3 regions of the Gordonia prachuapensis genome follow, and region 3 is predicted to be linked to each of the others. Evidence: predicted binding sites of a transcription regulator. Region 3 holds the regulator's gene; each other region holds the start of a gene.
What was found. Region 3 encodes LexA, which represses DNA repair genes until DNA is damaged. Its sites were predicted from a motif close to CGAACANNTGTTCG; they were not measured.

Region 1: V1Y59_RS01970 (DUF222 domain-containing protein) is a predicted target of LexA. The motif match lies at 2,046-2,059, and genes of this name have one in related genera.
Region 2: V1Y59_RS17975 (HNH endonuclease signature motif containing protein) is a predicted target of LexA. The motif match lies at 2,786-2,799, and genes of this name have one in related genera.

The regions. Positions count from the first base shown of each region.
Region 1 is NZ_JAZDUE010000001.1:436,837-441,087, reverse strand. It holds gene V1Y59_RS01975 (oxidoreductase) at 1-332, opposite strand, end outside; gene V1Y59_RS01970 (DUF222 domain-containing protein) at 426-2,024, opposite strand; gene V1Y59_RS01965 (VOC family protein) at 2,156-2,533, shown strand; gene V1Y59_RS01960 (amphi-Trp domain-containing protein) at 2,588-2,809, shown strand; gene V1Y59_RS01955 (dihydrofolate reductase family protein) at 2,868-3,434, opposite strand; gene V1Y59_RS01950 (oxidoreductase) at 3,503-4,251, opposite strand, start outside.
Region 2 is NZ_JAZDUE010000015.1:135,623-139,873, forward strand. It holds gene V1Y59_RS17965 (ATP-dependent DNA ligase) at 1-1,648, opposite strand, end outside; gene ku (non-homologous end joining protein Ku) at 1,733-2,683, shown strand; gene V1Y59_RS17975 (HNH endonuclease signature motif containing protein) at 2,826-4,251, shown strand, end outside.
Region 3 is NZ_JAZDUE010000005.1:3,512-7,762, reverse strand. It holds gene V1Y59_RS07140 (LysM peptidoglycan-binding domain-containing protein) at 1-285, opposite strand, end outside; gene lexA (transcriptional repressor LexA) at 573-1,340, shown strand; gene ptsP (phosphoenolpyruvate--protein phosphotransferase) at 1,356-3,026, opposite strand; gene V1Y59_RS07125 (DeoR/GlpR family DNA-binding transcription regulator) at 3,198-3,968, shown strand; gene V1Y59_RS07120 (1-phosphofructokinase family hexose kinase) at 4,021-4,251, shown strand, end outside.

The DNA of each region.
Region 1 (4,251 bases), on a different contig from region 3:
ACCAATCCGAACACATTCGTCTCGAACTGCCGCCGGATGTCGTCGAGCGACACCGACTCCACGGCACCGGATTGCGAATATCCGGCGTTGTTGACCAACGCACCCACTGCGCCATGCTCGGCCTCGACCGCTCCCACGGCAGCACTCATCGACGCCTCGTCGGTGACGTCGAGCGCCAGTGTTCGACATCCGGCTTCGGCGAGTTCCTCGAGGGTTTCGGGCTTTCGGGCAGTCGCGTACACGGTATGCCCGTGGCGGACCAGGTCGGCGGCCGCCGCCGCACCTATCCCACTCGAGCATCCGGTGATCAGAATCGCGTCGCCGGCATCCATCCGGGCTCCCTTCCGTCGCGCTCATGCTAACGCGATCGGATGATCCGCACGACCAGCCGACTACCCCAGAATCGGAGCAGCGGCGGGCCCGCGTCATCGGCCGAGAACGAGCATCATGGCCAGGCGTGCTTCGAGAACCGAGGGCGGAGCGATGGTTTGCCTCAGCTGCAGTTGGCCGTGCGTGTCTGCGGTGTCGATCTCCGCGTCGGGCGGATCTGCGCCGGATTCCGGCTCGACTGGACCATGGATGTCGGTGCGGACTTTCGCGAGATTCTCGTCGAACAGCTTTCCGACATCGGGGAGCCGATGCACCCGAGCCGGATTGGGCGGGGCCCCGGGCTCACCGTTCCGGCGCCACCAGGTGCGTCCGGCGTCGGGCCCGATGTCGTGGACACCGGTGGTGAATCCGCCGACCCGATCGTTGACCATACGATTGTGCCTCGGGCATGCCGGTGCCAGGTCGACGATGTCGGTCTTGCCGCCCTCGGCGAAGTCGAGTCGAGAGTGATGCATCTCCACTTGGGTGGCCGGCTGGTCGCAGCCGGGCGTTGAGCAGAACTCGCCGTCGGGACGGGCGAACGAAGCCAACCGCTGCGGCGTTGACGCGAAGCGCTTGCCCCGTCCGAGGAAGAGTGGGATCGCGGTGGCGTCCTCGAACACCGCCAGCCAGGGCTGCGCCTTCGCGGCGAGCCGGATGACATCCGACATCGGCAACAGCGCCCCACTTGCCGTCGTGCCGAAGCCCGCCTCTCGGACGAGATCGCTGAGATCGGCTTTGATGATCAGCTGGACGGGCAGGCCGCGATGGGTCTTTCCGAGCATGCCGTCCTCCAGGACCGCTTTCAGTAGTGCCTTCATCGCATCGTGGTTGCGTTGCGCCGGGCTTCGGCCGTCACGGTCGGCTGCTGCTTTCAACGCGTCCGGGTCAGCGTCCTCGACAGCGCCGGAAGGCGATTCGGGGTCGTCGGGATTATTGAGCCCGGGTTTGGCCCACGTCGCCAACATGACGTCGAGCAGTGCACGCGTCTCCGGATCCAGATGACCGGTCAACTTCGACATCTGATCCGCGCCTTGACGGTTGTTCCACAGGTTCCGTCGGCGGGCACGGTCCTTGTCGTCGGTGATCTCGCCATCGGGATCGAGATGCGCGAGCAGGCGCGCACCGAGGGTGTTGATCTCGGCGGGTGTGTGGTGACGGGCCAGGTCGGCCAGCGTGGCCTCGGCGGCCACCTGCTGATCGTGGGGGACGCTGTGGGGCACCTTGTCCAGCACCTCGATGGTCTTGCGCACATGCGCGGGTCCGATGTCACCGTCGGCGAACGCGTCGGCCAGATTCGGGTACTTGGGTTGTTGCTCCTGCCCGTCAAGGCTGCAAAATCGGCCGGTCGCCACGATGTGGTCACGTCGTCGGCTTGGATCGCTCACCCGTAGATCGACGTTCATGAAGTTGGTGAGCGAGCGATACCCCATCGACCAGTACAGACCCCGATCCGAGATCGCGGTGATCTGCCGATTCCCTTGATACATCAGTCGATTGATCGCGCGTTCGTTCACGCGGGCGACCTCGACCAGTTCGTCATCGGAACACGACGACACATCCGCCGAGGCGAGCCGGTCGAGGACATCGTTCAGTTCGGCGAGCAATCCGGGCACGTCCGACAACGACGCCTCGGCCCGCGGATGTTCAGCCATTCGACCCCCCTCCCCTGGTTTCGAACGTATGTTCGAGTGTAAACCACTGCCGGGCGACGCGCAACCCCATGCCCGAGATTTCTCCGTGATTTCGACGATGGACCGGCGACCTGGGTGACTACCCTTGACCCATGATCACCGCACTTCACACGTTGATCTACTGCGACGACCCCGACGCCACCCGCGCCTTCTTCCGGGACGTCCTCGGCTTGCCGTCGGTCGACACCGGTGGCGGATGGCTGATCTTCAAGACCGGCCCCAGCGAGTTGGGCGCGCATCCCAGTTCGTGGGAGTACCAGGGGACCTCGGGCGGCACTGATCAACGGTTCGACGTGTCATTCATGTGCGACGACCTCACGGCGACGATGGACGAACTCTCGGCGAAGGGCGCCGAGTTCTCCGGCCCGCGGACCGAGGAGCCGTGGGGTGACACCGTGGGGGTGAAGGTTCCGGGCGCCGGCGAGATCACGATCTACGAGCCAAAATACGATCCGCCGGCCCTGAGCTGAGCGATTCCGTGGAGACACCTTGACCCGCCGATTCGCATCGGCTCAGATGTACGCATGGGCGACGAGCTGTTCGAACACGAGACCAAGACCGAGTTGAGCCGGGAAGAGGCCGCGCAGCGGCTCCGTGACCTCGCCGACGCGATTGCGCGGCACAACGAGGTGTCCTATGTGGAGAACAACAAGACGGTGCGCGTGGACATCCCGCCGAAGGTCCAGCTGAAGATCGAGTTCGAACGTGGTGAGGAATCCGAGATCGAGGTCGAGATCTCCTGGTAGCTCCGTGGGCCACCGACCTCCGCACACCCGGGGACAAGCCACATTCAGTCGGGGTGAGTCAGTCGGGATCAATCGGTCGGTATCGCACGGCGACCACCCCCGACCGCAACTCCGTGCGCTCCACGAGCTCCAGCTGGATCTGCTCGCGCAGACCGGCGAGCAATGTCGGTCCGCGTCCGGCGAGCACCGGCTGTACGAGGAACTCGTATTCGTCGATCAGTCCCCGATCGGCCAGCGCGCGAGGCAGCGACACACCACCGACCCACAGGCTCCCGCCCGACTCCTGCTTGAGCTGTTCGATCGCGTCCCCCACGTCCCCGTGCACCAGCTCGGCGTTCCAGTCGACCTCGCTCAGCGTGCTGGAGACGACATACTTCTTCGCCCGGTCGATGGCCTCGGCGAACGGAACCTCCCACTCGCTCATCCAGTCCGGCCACGTGCCCGAGGCCGGTTTCCGCCAGGCCGCCTCCATCATCTCGTAGGTGACCCGACCGAACAGCAGGGCATCGGCCCGTTCCATCTCGGCGGTCCAGTACCGCATCGACTCCTCGTCCGGGGGGAGGCCCGCCTCATGATGGCAGCAGCCGTCAAGGGTGACGTTGATCGAATACCGAAGTGCTCTCATCTCATTCCTCTCCCTGGGCGTGCTCTGTGTTCCTCAGACCCACGTCTCGAAGCGGGTCAGCGGGGCTATCAGCAGGCTATGCCCTCCAGGTGCGCCACGTCCTCGGCGGCGAGCGCAAGCCCCGCAGCGGCGATGTTTGCCCGAAGATGCACAGTGTTCGACGTTCCGGGGATGAGCAGGATGTTCGGGGAACGCCGCAGCAGCCACGCGAGCGCCACGGCCATCGGTGTCGCGCCGACGCGGTCGGCGACCGCGGACAGCGCCTCGGACTGCAGCGGCGTGAAGCCGTCGAGCGGGAAGAATGGTACGTAGGCGATGTCGGCGGCCGCGAGGTGGTCGACGAGGTCGTCGTCGCGGCGGTGCGCGAGGTTGTACATGTTCTGCACGCACACGATCGGAGCGATCTCTCGCGCTTCATCGACCTGATCGGCCGTGACATTGCTGAGGCCGAGATGTCGGATCAGCCCCTGCTGCTGCAGGTCGACGAGGGTCTCGAACGCCTCGGCGAGGGATCCGGATCGCGGGCCGGTCGCGTCGCCCATGCGTAGGTTCACCAGGTCGAGGACCTCGACCCCCAGCGATTCGAGGTTCTCGCGGACCTGAGCACGGAGTTCGTCCGGGCGCCGGGCGGTTGGCCAACCACCGACGGCATCGCGCGTCGCACCGACCTTCGTGGCGATGAGCAAGTCCGGAGGGTAGGGGTGCAGTGCTTCTCGGATGAGCTGGTTGGTGATGCGCGGGCCATAGGCGTCGCTTGTGTCGATGTGGGTGATTCCGGCAGCGACTGCTTCGCGCAGCACGGCGACCGCGCCGACCC
Region 2 (4,251 bases), on a different contig from region 3:
AGGTGAGTCGGAAGTTCCCGTCGATGGAGCGCAACAGGATTCGGTAGCCATCCCACTTACCCTCGAATGCCCAGTCGCGGCCGTCGAGGTTCTCGATCGACTCGTCGGTGGCCAGCATCGGCCGCGGATCGCGCAGGCTGTCCGGCAGGATCGGCCGCGGCTCGTCGCTCATCAAGTGCGCCAGCCAGTTCTTGTCACCGGTTCGGATCAGGGCGTAGCGCCCCTGGATTCGCTCCCCGTGGAGGCGGACGATGACCTCGTTGTCGCGCCACTTCTCCGTTTCATAGGTGCCGCGGTCCCAGATCTCGACGTGCCCGCCGCCGTATTCGCCTGCGGGGATGTCACCTTCGAAGTCGGCGTAGTCCATCGGGTGATCCTCGGTGTGCACCGCGAGCCGGTTCTGCCCCGGGTCGTCGGGCAGGTTCTTCGGCACCGCCCACGACACCAGCACGCCGTCGCGCTCGAGCCGGAAGTCGTAGTGCAACCGGCGGGCATGATGCTCCTGGATCACGAAGATCGGGCCCTCGGAGGTGTTGCCGGACTCCTGGCGTTCGCGGTGTGCGTCGTCGCCGAACGGTTCGGGGGTCTTGCCGGCGTCGCGTTTGCGGCGATACTCGCCGAGGCTGACGACGGGGTCGGGAACAGGGGGATCGGCGGTTGCCTTGATGAGTTCCTGTGCGGTTGGGGGGCTCTCGGTGTTGGTTTTCTGGGGGGTGGCCCTTCGTGACGACCCTCCGCTAGCGCTCCGGGTCTCCTCAGGGATCGAACGGGTCAGGGGGACGTCGAGGTCCGCCAACAGGTCGCCCTCGGAGTCGACGCGGTCGAGCACCTCGTCGAACAGCAACTGTGCGATGTCGGGGTCGGAGAGTTCATCCCAGGTCCGCGGTGCCGCCACCCACGGTTGCTCGCGGCCACGCATCGAATACGGCGCGAGCGTCGTCTTGGAGCCGCTGTTCTGACTCCAGTCGATGAACACCTTGTGGTCGCGAACCGACTTCGCCATCGTCGCGGTGATGTCGTCGGGATGGGCGTTGGCGAGGCTCGTCGCGATCTGCTTGGCCACGGTGCGGGCGGCGTCGGGGGAGACCAGCCGGTCGAACCGCGCGTACAGGTGCATCCCCTTGCCGCCGCTCGTCACCGGGAACGCGGTCAGCCCGGCCGCGGCCAGCATGTCCCGGATCATCAGTGCGACCTCGGCGCACTGGGACAGCGGAACGCCCGGCCCGGGATCGAGATCGAGGACGAGACGATCGGCCTTGGGCGGACCCGAATCGGGTTCGGGCACCCGCCACTGCGGTGTGTGGAGCTCGAGCGCGGCCATCTGGCCGAACCACACCAGATCGGCACGCGACGACGCCAATGGATAGGTGATCACCCGCTTGCTGTGCTGCTCGCCGAATCGCTCGAGCCACTCCGGCGCGGACGACGGAAGGTCCTTCTCGAAGAACGGCATCGATTCGACACCGTTCGGCCACCGCTTGCGGGTGATCGGGCGACCGTCGAGATGCGGCAGCATCACGTCGGCGATCCGCGAGTAGTAGTCGATGACCTCGAATTTCCGTGTTCCGGTATCGGGGTAGAGCACCTTGTCGAGGTTGGTGATCGGGATACGACGCCCGTCGACGTCGAGGGTCTCACCACCGGCCATGACGACCATTGTCCACGCTCGATCGCCCGGTCGATCTCCCATTGAGCGCCGAGGTTTTCGCAAACGGGTGGCACAATGAACCCCATGCGCTCGATCTGGAAGGGCGATCTTAGCTTTGGCCTGGTCAACGTGCCGGTCAAGGTGTACTCGGCCACGGAAAGCCACGACCGGAAGTCGTATCAGGTCGACTCGAAGGACGGCACACGGATTCGGTATCGCCGCGTTCGGGAGGGCACCGACACCGAGGTCGACTACTCCGACATCGCCAATGCCTACGAAACCGACTCCGGTGAAACGGTGATCCTCACCAAAGAGGATCTGGCGACACTGCCCGTGCAGAAGAGCCCGGAGATCTCGATCCTCGAGTTCGTGCCGACCGAGCAGGTCGACCCGATCTACTTCGACAAGCCCTACTACCTCGAGCCGTCGTCGAAGTCTCCGAAGGCGTATGCGCTGCTCGCGCAGGCTCTGCAGAAGACCGAGCGGCTCGCCATCGCGCAGTTCACGTTGCGCAACCGCACACGGTTGGCGGCGCTGCGTGTCGTCGACGGCGTGATGACGTTACAGACGCTGCTGTGGCCCGACGAGGTGCGCGCCGCCGACTTCCCGTTCCTCGAGGAGGACACCGAGATCCGGCCGCAAGAGCTCGACATGGCGGCGTCACTCATCGAGACCATGGCCAAGGACTTCGACCCGTCGGAGTTCGAGGACCGCTATCAAAACGAGTTGTCGAAGCTCGTGGAGGCGAAAGCCGACGGTGCCGAGGCGTTCCCGGAGAGCGACGAGGAGCCCGAGGAAGACGAGGACTCGGAAGTCGCCGATCTGCTGGCCGCTCTGCGGGCGTCGGTGAAGGACAAGGATTCCTCGGACGGGTCGTCCAAGGACGACGACAAGTCCACGAAGAAGGCACCGGCCAAGAAGGCCGCAGCGAAGAAGTCGCCCGCCAAGAAGACTGCGGCGAAGAAGGCGCCCGCCAAAAAGGCCGCGGCAAAGAAGTCGACGGCGAAGAAATCGGCGGCCAAGAAGTCCGCCTGACGATTCCGGCAGTACTTCTTGCTCGTTGTCTTCGGGTCCTCCGATGGACGAATCAAGTGGTGGTGGTCGGGGGTTGACGGCTGCGCGAATCAGGTCTACTCTCGAACATACGTTCGGATGAATGGTCTGCCGGGGGGTGACGATGACCGAACACCATGACGACACCGATTCTGGCGCTGACTGCGCTGCGGACGAGGTGGACGGGTCGTTGTCGGAGGTTCCTGGTCTGCTCGCCGAGATGCATGCCCTGCTGGATCGGTTGGCCGGTGCGGATCTGTCGCGGTGCGCTGATGCCGAGTTGGTCGCGGTGGCCAAAGCCCAGGAACGGGCGATCAACCGGATGCTGTTTCAAGGGAACCGGCAGATGCTGGAGTTGTCGGATCGGGATGTGCCCCGCGCGATGGGGTTTCGCAGTTTCAGCAATTTCATGAACGCCGAACTGCGGGTGTCGCAGCCGCAGCGGCGGCGTGAGCAGATGACCGCGACGGCCCGCTTCGCCCAGCTCGACGGGCAACGCGGCGAGCCGAAGTATCCGACCCTTTCCGAGGCGTTCGCCGACGGCGAGGTGGGTCCGGCACATGTGGACACTGCCGTGGAATTCCTCGACGCCCTGCCGCACCGGTTGCCTCATGACCGTCAGGTGGCCGCCGAGGCCACCCTGTCGGGGTTGGCGCGCACCCACACCCCGGCCGAGATCACCACGTTGGGGCAGCGTTTGCTGGACCACCTGGACCCGGACGGGGAGTTGACCGACGACAGCGACCGCAAACGGCGCCGCAATCTGTGGGTCAACCGGGCCAACGCGCAACAGATGTCGAAACTGACCGGCCATCTGGACCCGGAAACCCGCGCACTGTTGGACACGCTGTTGGCGGTGTGGGCCAAACCCGGACTCAACAACCCCGAGGATCCCGATTCGCCGAGCGGCGGTGAAGACGACGCCGACCCCGACGCCCTCACCGCGGCCGCCGGCCGCGATCATCGGTCCAAGGCCCAACGCAACCATGACGCGTTGGCGGCGCTGCTGCGGGCGGTGTTTCGCGACGGGCTGCTCGGTACTTCGCATCGTGGTCTGCCGGTGCAGTTGATCATCAAAGCCGATCTCAACGACCTGATCCGCGAATCCGGGGTCGGGGTGACCGCGACCGGGTCGACGTTGCCGATCGACGAGGTGATCCGGCTGGCCGCCGATGCCCAGCAGTATCTGGCGGTGTTCGCCGATGCCACCGCGCTACCGCTGTATCTGGGGCGGGCCAAACGGTTGGCGTCGCAAGCGCAACGTCTGATGTCGTTCGCCCGCCCGGATGGGGAGGTGTGCTCGGCACCCGACTGTGATCAGCCGGCCACCCACGTCGAAATGCATCATGCGGTGGCCGATTTCGCCGACGGCGGGTTGACCGACATCACCGACCTGGCCCCGGCGTGCCCGCGGCACAACCGGATGGTCGGCCCCAAACGCGGGCAGTTCACCACCGGCGTCTACGCCGACGGCCCCGATGCCGGACGCACCTGGTGGCGGCGCAACAGCGACCCGCACGCGCCACCCAACCCGCAGCGGGTCAACCGGC
Region 3 (4,251 bases):
CGGACGCGCCGGCTGACCGACGGGTCGGCGATCGGCCGGACGAACCGGCGTGTGAGCGCCCCGTCGCGGCGGGCGGGTGACCGGCGCCCCGACCCGGCCCGCACGGTGCGGGTTCCCGACGGACTGCCGGCCGGGCTGAATCAGTTCTGTCGTGCTGATCGTCGTGGTGCTGATCGTCGCGGTGCTCATCGAACGTGTCCTCCTGATCGAGTGCGGATACGGATCGGGCCCCACCGGCTCACCGGGATCGACATCGTGATCGATCACGTGTTCGATGGAACGCATGTTCGAAACCTAACACGACACTCCGACAAAGTCTCGACACACGTCGAACACATGTTTGAACAACCGGGAATGTTCGATTACTGTCGGCAGCAGGAACAAGACAGCAGCACACACAAAACAGCGGGACACAGAACAGCAGCCGGGTCTCGATCAGCGGGATCGAACAGTGCAACCGAACAGTGCAACCGACCAGTGCAACCGAACAGTGGCATCGAGGAGTTCGCCCCGAAGCGTCCGGAACCGCAGTGCCCGGCACCGCCGGGTGCTCGACAGAAAGGACTACGCAGATGACTGACAGGGCCGGTGGAAACAGGTCCGGTGGACGGCGCGGCGCCGCCCGCGGGATCGATCGACCCGACACGGCAACCGGACCGTCGGATTCCGACCCGGCTGTCGACCCCGCGGCCGCGGAAGCGAGCCTCACCCCCCGCCAGCGCGGGGTCCTCGAGTACATCCGTGCGTCGGTCCGCGAACGCGGCTATCCGCCGAGCATCCGCGAGATCGGGGACGCCGTCGGACTCACGTCGACGTCCTCGGTCGCACACCAGCTGCGCACTCTCGAACGCAAGGGCCTGCTCAAACGCGATGCCAATCGGCCCCGCGCGGTCAACATCCAGGACGGCGACCAGCACGTCCCGCCGGGCGGCACGTCTGCTGCGGCCGAGAACGATGACCTGCCCACTCCGACGTTCGTCCCGGTACTCGGACGAATCGCGGCCGGCGGCCCCATCCTCGCCGAAGAGGCCGTCGAAGACGTGTTCCCCCTCCCCCGCGAACTCGTCGGCGAGGGGTCGCTGTTCCTGCTACGCGTCGTCGGCGAGTCGATGATCGACGCGGCGATCTGCGACGGGGACTGGGTGGTCGTCCGGCAGCAGAGCGTTGCCGACAACGGCGACATCGTCGCCGCGATGATCGACGGCGAGGCGACGGTGAAGACGTTCAAGCGCAAGGACGGTCACGTCTGGCTCATGCCGCACAACGAACTCTTCGAACCCATCCCCGGTGACGATGCCGCGATCCTCGGCAAGGTCGTCACCGTGATGCGCCGCGTCTGAGGTCGCGCCCGGCGGTCAGCTCTCCAGGGCCGCGGTCGCAGCCGCCCGCGCGGCCGCCGGGTCCGAGGTGGCCAGCGCCGCGTCGGCGGCGGCCCGGCACTGTTCCGTAGTGGTCTGCGCCAATCGTGCGCCTACTGCCGCCGCCGCTGCGGGCGCCGACGACAGCGACGTCACACCGAGTCCGACGAGGACACAAGCGAGTAGCGGATCGGCGGCCGCCTCGCCGCACACGCCGACCGGCTTGTCGACCTCCTGGCCCGCTCTTGCCACCCGCGCGATGAGCGCGAGAACGGCCGGCTGCCACGGGTCGGTCAGGGCCGCGAGTTCCGCCGACATGCGATCCGCCGCCATCGTGTACTGCGTGAGGTCGTTGGTCCCGATCGAGACGAAATCCACCTCCGCGAGAATGGCTTCGGCGAGGATCGCCGCAGCGGGCACCTCCACCATCACCCCGGCGACCAAGCCGCGCTCCCGGACGGGCGCGGCGAACTCGGCGGCCTCCGCGGCGGAGGCGATCATCGGCGCCATGACCCACGGAATGGGCTCGCGGCCCTGCGCGGCCGCGGCGATCGCATCCAGCTGGGCCGTCCGGATGTCCGGATGCTCACCGGCGATCCGGTTACCGCGGACGCCGAGCGCCGGGTTGGCCTCATCGAGTTGCGTGACGAACTTCAGCGGTTTGTCGGAGCCGGCGTCGAGCGTGCGGATGACGACCTTCTGCCCGGCAAACGCCTCGAGAACCTCACGGTAGAGACCGGTCTGCTCCTCCACCGACGGCGCATCCGAGCGATCCAGGAAGGCCAGCTCCGTCCGGAACAGACCGACGCCCTCGACCGGATACTTCATCGCGGTGCGCGCCGACGTTCCGTCGGCGACATTGGCGAGCACGCTGACGTGCCGTCCGTCCGCGGTCTGCCCGGGCCCGGACCAGTTCGCGACGAGTGCCGCCATCCGCCGGCTCTCCTCGACCTGCGCTGTCGCCTCGGCGGCATCCGGTTCGACCTCCAGGGTGCCGGCCGTCCCGTCCACGAGCACGGGGGTCCCCGCAGCCACCTCGGCGAGGCCCGAAACCGCCACCACGCAAGGGATGCCGAGCTGGCGGGCGATGATCGCGGTGTGGCTGGTGGGCCCGCCCAGCCTTGTGACGAGCGCGGTGATCTTCGCGGGGTCCAGTCCCGCGGTGTCGGCCGGTGCGAGGTCGTCGGCGAGAAGGACCGACGGCTCGTCGGGTTCGGGGACACCGGGCTCGGGGACGCCCAGCAGTTCGGCGACGACGCGGTCGCGGACGTCGTTCAGATCGGTGACCCGCTCGGCCATCAGGCCACCGAGCTTGGTGAACATCGCCGCGAACTGCTCGGTGGCGAGCACCGCGGCCGCCGGTGCCGTGCTCCCCTTGGCGATCAGCCCCGATGCCGCGCCCACCCAGCCACGGTCCTCGGCCAGGCCGGCAGTCGCCGACAGCACCTCCGCCGCGGCACCGGACGCATGAGATGCCCGCTCCCGCAATCGTGCGGCCACTGTGGCCGCGGCGTCGGTGAACCGTTTGGTCTCCACTTCGCGTTCCTCGTCGGGGACCGGTGCCGCAGTCGCCGGGTCGTACACGGGTCGTTCACCGGGCCACACGGTCGGCGCATAGGCATGTCCTGCGACTACCGGTGTTCCGCTCAATACGTGTGTGTGCTCCACCGAAATCCTCACTGTGGTCGACGGGCGTGACCCATCAATTATGCGTCTCAGCCGCCCAGAGTCTCCGTTGTGATTCAAGTTACAAGAAACGCTTGACTTGTCAACACAAACAGGCGTAAACACAGATACATCAACATCACAAACGCAGGAAAACCAACAGGTGAGGGTCACGTGTACGCCGAGGAACGACAGCAGGCGATCGCCGATCGGGTCCGCGTGGACGGCCGCGCGTCGGTCGCCGAACTGACCGCGCTGTTCGACGTCACCAGCGAGACGGTCCGGCGTGACCTCGCCGCGTTGGAACGCACCGGTCACGTGCAGAGAGTCCACGGCGGCGCCGTCCGACCGGGCGCCACACCGGTCACCGTCGAGCAGGGCATCGATGAGCGGCAGAGGTCGCACACCGACCAGAAGCTGGCAATCGGACGCACCGCCATCCGATTCCTCCCCGAGGCCGGCGGTTCGGTCTTCTTCGACGCGGGAACCACGACCTATCAGGCGGCGCTTGCCTTTCCGCGGGATCGCCGGCTGACCCTGGTCACCCACAGCATCCCGATCGCTGCCTCACTGGCCGGCCTCATGGGCGACAACCTGCACATCCTCGGCGGGCGGGTACGTGGACTCACCCAGGCCATGGTCGGCGCCGCAACCGTCGAGGCGCTGGCCCGACTGCGCGTCTCGACCGCATTCGTGGGAACCAACGGGATCAGCACCGCGCACGGCCTGTCCACCCCGGATCCCGACGAAGCCGCTGTGAAGGCGGCGATCTGCCGCAGCGCCGATCGCGTCGTCGTGCTCGCCGACTCGTCGAAGTTCGGGCACGAGGACCTGATGTCGTTCGCCGACCTGACGGACATCGACGTGCTGATCACCGACCGGGGCATCGACTCGGCGACCACCGCTGAGCTCACCGACAAAGGGATCGAAACGGTGATCGCATGACCACGCGACAGCCAGAAGAGCCACTGCACGACCGTCCGACGAGAGGCACCTCATGACCGCATCCCGGCCCGACCCGTTCGCTCCCGTCTCCGCCGACGCCGACGCGGCCCCGACGATCCTCACCGTCACCGCGAACCCGAGTCTCGACCGCACGCTGGAGTTGTCGGCGCCACTCACGCACGGCGCCGTGCAACGCGCCCGGACGGCGCTTGCCGAGCCGGGCGGTAAAGGTGTCAATGTCGCGCGGGTCGCCGCCGCTGCCGGAGTCCCGACCCGCGCGATC